3 regions of the Sporosarcina sp. 6E9 genome follow, and region 3 is predicted to be linked to each of the others. Evidence: riboswitches for the same ligand, from Rfam matches in the RefSeq annotation. Region 3 holds a riboswitch; each other region holds the start of a gene.
What was found. Region 3 has a riboswitch for thiamine pyrophosphate ahead of thiT (energy-coupled thiamine transporter ThiT). Riboswitches for the same ligand answer to the same signal wherever they lie in the genome.
Positions count from the first base shown of each region.

Region 1: it holds a riboswitch for thiamine pyrophosphate, as region 3 does, so the genes downstream of both, J4G36_RS10415 (thiamine phosphate synthase) here and thiT (energy-coupled thiamine transporter ThiT) in region 3, are expected to answer to the same signal.
Region 2: it holds a riboswitch for thiamine pyrophosphate, as region 3 does, so the genes downstream of both, thiM (hydroxyethylthiazole kinase) here and thiT (energy-coupled thiamine transporter ThiT) in region 3, are expected to answer to the same signal.

Region 1 is NZ_JAGEMN010000001.1:2,053,970-2,057,249, reverse strand. Features, by position in the region: gene J4G36_RS10430 (ThiF family adenylyltransferase) at 1-556, opposite strand, end outside; gene J4G36_RS10425 (thiazole synthase) at 553-1,320, opposite strand; gene thiS (sulfur carrier protein ThiS) at 1,323-1,529, opposite strand; gene J4G36_RS10415 (thiamine phosphate synthase) at 1,513-2,124, opposite strand; TPP riboswitch at 2,202-2,311, opposite strand; gene J4G36_RS10410 (GntR family transcriptional regulator) at 2,541-3,280, opposite strand, start outside.
Region 2 is NZ_JAGEMN010000008.1:40,729-44,008, forward strand. Features, by position in the region: gene J4G36_RS17620 (histidine phosphatase family protein) at 1-192, shown strand, start outside; gene thiW (energy coupling factor transporter S component ThiW) at 221-718, opposite strand; gene thiM (hydroxyethylthiazole kinase) at 715-1,509, opposite strand; TPP riboswitch at 1,578-1,685, opposite strand; gene J4G36_RS17635 (hypothetical protein) at 1,816-2,250, shown strand; TPP riboswitch at 2,336-2,441, shown strand; gene thiD (bifunctional hydroxymethylpyrimidine kinase/phosphomethylpyrimidine kinase) at 2,513-3,280, shown strand, end outside.
Region 3 is NZ_JAGEMN010000006.1:112,024-115,303, reverse strand. Features, by position in the region: gene J4G36_RS16910 (M3 family oligoendopeptidase) at 1-475, opposite strand, end outside; gene J4G36_RS16905 (tryptophan-rich sensory protein) at 638-1,363, shown strand; gene thiT (energy-coupled thiamine transporter ThiT) at 1,398-1,961, opposite strand; TPP riboswitch at 2,076-2,177, opposite strand; gene J4G36_RS16895 (magnetosome magnetite crystal formation protein family) at 2,258-2,599, shown strand; gene map (type I methionyl aminopeptidase) at 2,718-3,280, shown strand, end outside.

The DNA.
Region 1 (3,280 bases), on a different contig from region 3:
CTGTGTCACACGTCATCGTTTGTGCAGGTAATGTTTCAAGTAAACAGTGAAGACAAGGTTGTCCGTTTTTAATTCCAATCGGGAAGGTTAGCCCATAACTGCCGACGCAAGCCCCCATGAAAAAGGGAATGCCGCCAAGCTTTAACGCCGCGTCGTTGGCAAGCAGGCGGATTTCGATATTATCTGTTCCGTCTACAATAAAATCATGCCCCTTGATTAAATCCAGCACATTATCGGGAGTGACATCGACGACAATTCCCGTTACATCGACATCACTATTAATGGCGGTCAATCGTTTTTCCGCCGCCACAGCTTTCGGCAATTGATCGATGACGTCTTGTTCGGTGTACAGTTGTTGGCGGTGTAAGTTGGTCCAGTCAATAATGTCGCGGTCGACGATTGTGATTCGTCCGATACCGGCGCGGACGAGCATTTCGCCGGCAGAAGAACCAAGTGCACCAGCCCCAAGGATGAATACACTTGCGTTGCGAATTAACGCCTGACCTTCTTCACCGATTGGCGTGAATAATTCTTGACGTGAATAGCGTTCGTTCAATTGGGTAGCAATCCTTCCATCGGGCTACTCGCAACGGCATAATCACGTTCCGGCATCCGCCCAGCTTCATATCCGAGGCGTCCCGCTTCAATTGCGAGTTTCATTGCGATAGCCATTTTCACAGGATCCGCCGCTTCCGAAACGGCTGTATTCAATAACACGGCGTCCGCACCAAGTTCCATCGCATGGGCGGCGTCTTTCGGGGAGCCGATACCGGCATCGATAATAACGGGCACATTCGATTGTTCGATAATGAATGACAAGTTTAGCGGGTTTAAAATTCCGCGACCTGATCCAATCGGGGATGCACCAGGCATGATTGCGTGAACCCCCATTTCGCATAATCGGCGGGCCAGAACGACATCATCTGACGTATATGGCAGTACGATGAATCCTTCCTCGAGAAGCATTTCAGTCGCGCGCAACGTTTCCACAGGATCTGGCAATAAAGAGTGATCACATCCGATAATTTCAACTTTCACCATGTCACAAAGTCCCGAAGCCTGCGCAAGTTTCGCGATGCGCACAGCTTCTTCCGCTGTTTTCGCACCGGCCGTATTTGGCAATAATGTATATTTCGACAAGTCAAGTTGTTCGAGGAAATTTGGTTGCGACGGTTCAAAAATATTCATCCTTCTCACCGCAAACGTTAAGATTTCTGCCTCTGAAACCCGAACCGCTTCTTTCTGCGTTTCAAATGATGGGTATTTACCAGTTCCCAATAATAATCGTGATGAAAATGTTTTATCTGCAATTTTTAGCATGCTCATCCGCCTCCCACAAAGTGAATAATTTCGATTTGATCCCGGTCTTTAATTGGCTTGTCATAAGCTTCTTTAGCGACAATTTCTTTATTTAATTCAACGATGAGAATCCGGTCTGCAAGATCCAGGTTTTCAAGTAACTGTTGAACGTTCCCAACCTCCGACGGTATTTCATGCGAATTGCCATTTAACTCAATTGTTTTCGTCATAATAAACTCCCCCTTTTATTGCATCATAGTAGGTTTTTGCAGCTGTGATTGCGTTGTCGCTGCCGAAAATCGACGACATGACAGCCACGCCAGCTACATCCAAATCATTAATATGGCTCGGTTTAATTCCCCCAATTGCATACACAGGAATTGAGAGTGCGGAAATGATTTTGTTAAGTTCATCTGTTCCGCGTGGTGGCAATTGTGCTTTCGAATTTGTTTCATATACATGACCATACAAAACCCAGTCCGCACCTTCACGCATAGCCGTTTTCGCTTCTTCGTATGAATGAACCGATCTTCCAAATGAGAGCGCAGGGAAGTGGTCCTTTAAAAGTGACAACGGCAAACCATGTCCAGGCAGCTGCACTTTATGAATGTTTGCCATCGTTGCCAGGTCCGCACGCCCGTGCACGATTATTTTCATTTGATCAAACCCGGCTAGCTTTAGCTTACGGATTAATTCAAAAACTTCGGCATCAGTTTTGGACTTCTCACGTAAAATAACCGCGTCAATATACGGTTCAATCGCAAGAAGCATCCCCGCTAATTTGTGAATGGCCAGTCGATCATCTGTTACGGCAATCAGTTTCACATCGTTCCTCCTTTAAACACAAAAAGACCACTCTCCCGGTAGGAAAGTGGTCGGATGTAAGCAAATTTATGCACACACAAGAAGACACGCCACATCCCTACGCAGGTACAAACCCGATCAGGTAATAAGGGTATCGGAGTAAACACTCGTCTCTCAGTCCTTTAAAAGGATTCCCCTAATGGTCAAATTAGTATGAAGTTTTCAACATCTCTGTTCCTAAATAGCATAGCAAAGATTTGGTGACAGTGCAAAAAAAGATTTGAAAATTAGGTACCTGTGCAAGGCACTATTCAGAAAATACACTACAATTGCATGAAGTGGAAAGAGGGTACCTGCTGTATAAAGACTTGTTGAATTCCTTTTGGGTTTTTATTCGGGGTTTTGAATAGTCATTATTGTGTCTTGCACAGGTACCTTCAATTGGATTGTTTTTTTGTCAAATCTTTTACGGTTTCGCCTTTAATTAGATCTGGTTGATAATAGTATTCGTTCAGCAGGTCGTGCCTTCCTTGTAATTTTTTAATAATCCAATCCGCTGCATCGCGCCCCATTTGTTCTTGTGGGTGAGTTAAAGTGGTTAATTTGATATCAGCGTTTTGGGCAATATAAGAATTGTCTTGACCAATAATTGATAGATCTTCTGGAATAGAAATACCTAGTTGTTTGCACTGATTTGCAACGACAAGGCCGACCTCATCGTTATAGCAGGCAATGGCAGTTAACACTTCTCTATTTTCATTTAGAAACGATCTCAAGTTAGTAGACAAATCTGGCTTCGACTCTGTGTCGTATGAAAAAACGAGATCTGGATGAAAGGGTAATTTAGCCTCACCGAGCGCTTTTATATATCCTTTCATTCGGAACTTTCCTTGTAAATCATCCATTTTTGAGATAAGCCCAATTTCTGTGTGCCCATTTGATATCAATTCTTTGGTTGCCAGATAGCTTGACTGCACATCATCGAGAGAAAGATAAGGCACGTCTAGTTCTTCGTAATAAGCATTGATCATGATGAACGGAATATCATGCTCCTTGAATGATAGATAATAGGCAATGTTTGGATTGTATAAGTTGCTTTTTGTAGGTTCGACAATCAAACCATCCACACCATATGACAACATCATTTCCAAGGCTTTTTTCTCCTGTTCAACATCAT
Region 2 (3,280 bases), on a different contig from region 3:
AAAGTATTAAAGGAAATAAGTGGCGATAGACCTACAGTCATTGTGACGCATGGCAATCTGATGACACTATTGTTGAGGTGTTTTGACAAGCGTTTCGGATTCGAGGAGTGGAAAGCGCTCACGAACCCGGATGTTTTTCGTATTTCTGAAACAGGTGGACATGTTTCGGTTAAGCGTGTTTGGGAGGGCTAATTTTTTAGCGCTCCCATTTTTATGCTAACTATTCTAATGTCCCGAGTTGTTTTCCGACGTGTGTGTGTTGTAATCGTGCAGCAAGAAGTAGCCCCAATGCTGCTCCGCTAAAACTGGAAATCAGAAACGGTGGGACAAAGAAAAAGGGGGTGACCGTCGTGCCCATCAGTATTTTAGCGTAGGGAACTGCAAACAATGGCGCGATGAAACCTGTTCCGATCACTTCGCCAAGCGCAGCAAACGCAGTCTTTCCAAATCGTTTGTACATCACACCCGCCAAGTAAGCGCCAAGCATGCCGCCTGGAAATGCAAGAAGTGAACCAGTTCCGGTTAATAAGCGAACAAGCCCCGTTACAAAGGCAATCGTAAGTGCTGGAATTGGTCCGAGCATAATCGCTGCCACTACATTGACTGCATGTTGAATTGGGTATGCGCGTGCGATACCTGCGGGGAATGAAACAAATGCAGATCCAGCGACAGCGATTGCGACAAACATCGTCATAATCGCAAGTTTTCGTGTATTCATTTTTCAATATCCTCCTTCGAATAAAGTCCGTTCAGAAAATGGGCAACAAAATCACCTGGTCCATCGGCCAGTTCTGCGGCTTTTTCACCAGCACGTTTATAAAAATTCAATGCGGTAGCGACGGCTTCTAGCTGATTTTCATGGCCAACTGCTAAAAAAGCACCGACGATACTACTTAATAAGCATCCAACGCCAGTGACACGCGTCATAAGCGGATGCCCGCCTGTTATTTTGATGATTTCATGGCCATCTGTCACGATATCGACTCTTCCGGAGACGGCTACGAGGCAATTGTGTGCACGCGCCATCTCTTTCGCAATTTCTTCGATATCGGCATCGCCTTCACCCGCATCGACCCCCTTAACCTGCCAATCAACCCCCGCAATCGTTGCGAGTTCACCGGCATTACATCGAATCAGGGTGACATCTACCTCTTTCAATATTCGCTGGACGCTTCCTTTGCGGAAAGAAGTAGCGCCAGCGCCAACCGGATCGAGAACAACAGGTGATCCATTTTTTACAGCGCTATTTCCAGCCAGAATGATGGCTTCCACAGTATCTCGTTTTAATGTTCCGATATTTAAAATGGTCGCTGACGACACCGCTGCGATATCGGCGGCTTCTTCGATTGCATCCGCCATGACTGGCGATGCGCCGAGTGCAAGTAAGCCGTTTGCTTGGAAATTTGCGACGACGATATTTGTGATGCAGTGAATAAGCGGTTGCTCTGTTCGTAGTTTTTTTAAGAGATTCTCGGTTTGATTCATTGATAAATTCCCGCCTTCAGTCATTTTTTTGAATTGAAAAAGCCGCTTCCTGAAAGTGGGGAAGCGGCTGCGGTTTTGAATTAGCATCATAAAAATACGCAGTCCCACTTCCCTCCGCTGGTATGAACCAGATCAGGTCATAAGAGTCCGCATATCCATATGCATCTCAGTCCTTGTAAAGGACACCCCTAGTGGCAAAATCATTCAGTTTGTTTTCCTCATCACTATAACATAGATTGATTAAAAGTAAAAAAGGGTTTATGAATTTAGAAGTCGAATACCAAAAGGATATGTTTCATATTGAATAGGGGAGATTTGTTGAAGGGGTACATGCCTGAATTTATCATAGCGTTACTTATTTATATCATACTCGAATTAGTTAATTCGCAAGTGTATAACAATGTCATGTCATTGAGTGTGGTATTCTCTTTCTTAGTATTTTTTGTTATTCTTTCTAAACATCGTAAAACGAATAAAAAACCGATTTCAGTTAAGCGAAAGATTACGGGACATACTATACTTTTTTCAATAGTTTTGGTGTGCATTTATTTTTCATTACCAGCGTTAACTTTTAATCAAGCAAAAGAAATAGTACTTAACAATTATGATATTACGATTAAAGAATCGTATAACGTTCCACTGGAAAGTGAATGGAATCCATTTGCAGCCAAGTGGGCTTATTGGTTTGAAGGCTATAATTCAAAGCAAGAAAAAATTTCATTAATGGTTAGTCCGGATACCGGTAAAGTATTTTTAATGGATTGATAAGTAGTTGTCATGCACGTCAACGCGATGTCCATTTCGAATTTCCATTCAAGTATGTTATACTTACATCAAAGCTGAATAGTTTGATAACCACTAGGGGTGCCTTTTTATAGGCTGAGACGTGCGCATTTGCACGGACCCTTGAACCTGATTCGGATTATGCCGACGTAGGAAAGTGGGCATCCACGCCTTTTATTTTGATGGTTGCTGCTTCCTGACGTTTCAGGTGTGGCTTTTAACATAATGAAGGGCGTGTTTCTATATGGTGAACGTAGCAATGACAATAGCAGGTTCAGATAGTGGTGGAGGCGCTGGAATTCAAGCGGACCTCAAGACATTTCAAGAACTTGGCGTGTTTGGAACATCTGCAATAACAGCGGTTACAGCGCAAAATACGCACGGCGTGACGGCCATTCAAGCAATGGAACCAACGATTATTTCCGAGCAAATAAAAGTAATTACAGAAGATTTTAATGTGAAAGCGATCAAAACGGGCATGTTGTTTTCGGCTGAGATTATTCATGCAGTTGCAGATTCGATACGGGGTAGCGGAATACCGCTCGTTGTCGATCCGGTCATGATTGCTAAAGGGGGGGCCTCCTTACTGCACGATGAAGCGGTCGAGGCACTGAAGTCTGTTCTCTTGCCGTTAGCGACTGTCGTCACACCGAATATCCCGGAAGCTGAAGTATTGACGGGCTTAACCATCAAAACGGCTACAGACATAGAAGAGGCGGCCAAGCATATACTAGCCTTAGGCACGAAGGCTGTCGTGATCAAGGGCGGCCATCGACAGGATGTAGCCTATGCTGAAGATGTGTTTATGTCAAAAGCAGGCACAAGGTTTTCGGTTCGCTCATCTTGGATAAACACGAAAGACACACATGGAACGGGATGTACCTACGCAGCCGCGTTGTCGGCGTTTCTAGCGAATGGGGAAAAACTAGAAGATGCGGTCGTTTCCGCAAAGCATTTTATCCATGCGGCGGTTGAAGATGGTCTAATAATCGGTGGTGGTCATGGACCGACA
Region 3 (3,280 bases):
AACTTTCTTCCTCTTCCGAAAGTTTTAACGATACCTCTTCGCGCCACTCTGTTAGTACAAATGCAAATTCTTTTAGTTCAACTGACTCCATAAGGCTATTCCAAACTGCATCGTCCGATTTTGAAAGTGTTTGTTGAATTTTCAACATTGCAGTCGAGAATCGTGCACCAAGCGTACTCGTTTCACCCTGCAATAAAAGCGCTTTTTTGTCTGTTGTATCTGCCGCAATGAAACATCCAATTACTGCGCCTGCTTGCGATAAGTTCAACGCGACGGTTTTAATCGATTCAATTAGGTTAACAATATTCTGTGCAGCTCCTACTGATTCGGGAACGTTAAATTTAACCGCTTCTTTTTCTAATGAATTAAGTAACTCGTCGACACCATTTAGATGTGTTCTTAATTCTTCAGATTCGCTTCCACCTTTAAAAAATACATCTAAATCCCATACTTCAGAATACTTCACATCATTCATTTTTGTTCCTCCCTAGGCATTTCCAATTTTCTAAATATACCTCTCTATTATACCATGTAATTTCGAGAATCGAAAAGAATCCTTTTTGTGACAGAAGTTTCATAATTACATTCGCACGGGCATGCTTTCAACTGTATACTGATTTATTAGGAGGATTTTAACATGTTGCGAATAATCACCATGGCGTTATCACTGCTTTTCACGATTACTGTCTATGTTATTTCAATTTCTATTCCTTTTAATAATTTAACAGCAGCAGAAATCATGAATCGATTACCCATTCTATTTACACCCGCTAGCTATGTACTAGCTATTTGGGTATTCATCTATATATTGCTCGGCGGTTGGATTTATAACTTTTGGCGTACCCAAGTCAATTATAATAAAGCAATCTTGAACATTAGAGCCATTTTATTCATTTTCATCACATTATTAAATAGTATTATGATTTATTCTTGGCATTATGAATTTTTCAATTTAGAATTTATCGTTATCCTATCAATGCTTCTGCTGACTGCTGCTCTTTATTTTACGTACCCAAAAAGAGAGAATCATTTTTGGGATAGAGTTCCGATTTCATTGTTATTTGGCTGCAGCGTCATCTCTTTAATCGAACTCATAAATTATCTGCTCACCTTTCATGAATGGAGCGGATGGGGGCTAAGTAATTCACTGTGGGCTGTCATCTATTTGACAGTTTCAACCGCAATTGCGCTTCACTTTTTGTATCATTATCGTGATATTGCCTTTAACGCGGTATTCATATGGGTTTTTATCGGCATTGCAGTGAAAAACGGTTTTGATGAGCTCTTTGTTTCTACAGCTGCCCTTTTCCTTACGGCCGTTATTGGAGCTAGCTTTTATTTATTAAAACCATCAGAAAAATAACCTTTCCGCCCACTTTGGGAGGAAAGGTTATTTTTTATGTGCGTTTTAATAATCTTGGAGCCGTCGTGAATAATAGCACTGCTACAATCGCACAAATGATGATGGAAGGAATCATATAGCTTCCGTTATAAAGAAGTGAATATAGCCATGCAGGTTGACCTTCGGGTGCATACGATCCGAAAAAGACAATTCCGCCAATAAAATGGATTAGATAGCGAAGAAGCCCGCCAATGATTGTTCCCGTAATAATAGCGGCGGTCATACCGCCCTTGTTCTTTTTCGCGATGTTTCTCATTAACCAAATTCCTGTTATTGCGGCTACTCCGACTAGCGTGTAAGCTAATGTATAATCAAGAAGCGCTTGTGCCCAATGAAACACTTTACCGCCTGTTATTAATTGCAACAATCCGCTTATAAATCCAGTTAACATACCGCCAACTAGGCCCCATCTAAATGCCATTACAATGATTGGCAACATTGATAGTGTGACAGATCCACCTTGCGGCATTTGAAAGACCGTTAACTGATCAAGTACGAATGAAAGCGCGCCTAAAATTGCGATTTCCAATAATAATTGTAATCTACCTCTGTTCAATATAATCTTCTCCCAACTAGTTGTCGCAGGGATGCCGGATTGAAATAAAAAAAGACATCCCGGATAGAACGGGACGTCTCTATTAAGAAAGAAGCGAAACGCACGTCTTTCAATAAGGTCTGTTTCCATCCACATCCCTACGCAAGAATAATCTTACAGGTTCGAAGGGTCAAAACGAGTTGTCTTATCTCAGCCGAAACGGCTCCCCTTGTGGTTTAGCTTATTAAGTTTTCCTAATCTATTGTATAATAGATGGTGTTTTATAGCAAGCTGACCTTATACGTTCAAGGAGGATAGCGATGACAAATCAAAAACTAGTAAGTTCTTTATGCTATTTTAGTGTATTCTTCTTTCCTTTATTGCTGCCGTTTGTCATCTATTTGGTTACGGATGAACAAGAAGTAAAAAATCATGCCAGACGGGCTTTCATATCTCATCTGATTCCTGTTATTCTTTTAATTGCTGGGATAATTATCTTTTCACTTTCTATGTTTTCCTTCGAAAATAGAGTAACTAGTATTCTGAGCGGCGGTTTTGACTTTTGGAGTTTTGCACCATTTATATTCACACTCATCTATTCTGCACTATTTTTAATCGTCATCGTATGGAATGTATATCACGGTGTGAAACTGTTGAAATAGTAGTCGTTTTCCTATTTCTTCTGCATACATTATTAATGTGTGCAGGCTTTTTTATATTGTTTTTTATGCTATAGTGTAGGATGTAAATAAACGCAGGCAAGAAAGGATTGTACAATACATGATTGCTAAAACAGAACAAGATTTTTCAGGCTTAAGAAAGATCGGGAAAATAGTTGCTGAAATTAGAGATACGATGAAGGAAGCGACTGTCCCTGGTATGACAACGAAAGAATTAGACGAAATCGGAGGACGCCTTTTCAAAGAGAAAGGTGCTGTTTCTGCTCCAATCGCTGAATATGATTTTCCGGGATACACTTGCATCAGTGTCGATAATGAAGTGGCGCACGGCATTCCTGGGTCACGGGTTATTAAAGATGGAGATATTGTAAACATAGACGTTTCAGGATCTGCGGGTGGATATTTTGCAGATACAGGTATTTCATTTGTCGTGGGAACCCCTGATGAAAGAAAACAAAAATTATGCGATGTAGCGAAAGAAGCATTTGACCGTGCTATGTTACGTGTAAAAGCTGGTTCTAATTTAAGTGGCATCGGAAAAGCTGTCGAAAGTGAAGCAAAACGAAACGGCTTAACCGTTATCCGTAACTTAACAGGTCACGGTATCGGAAAATCATTGCACGAGGAACCGCAACATATTCTCAATTATTATGATGCATGGGA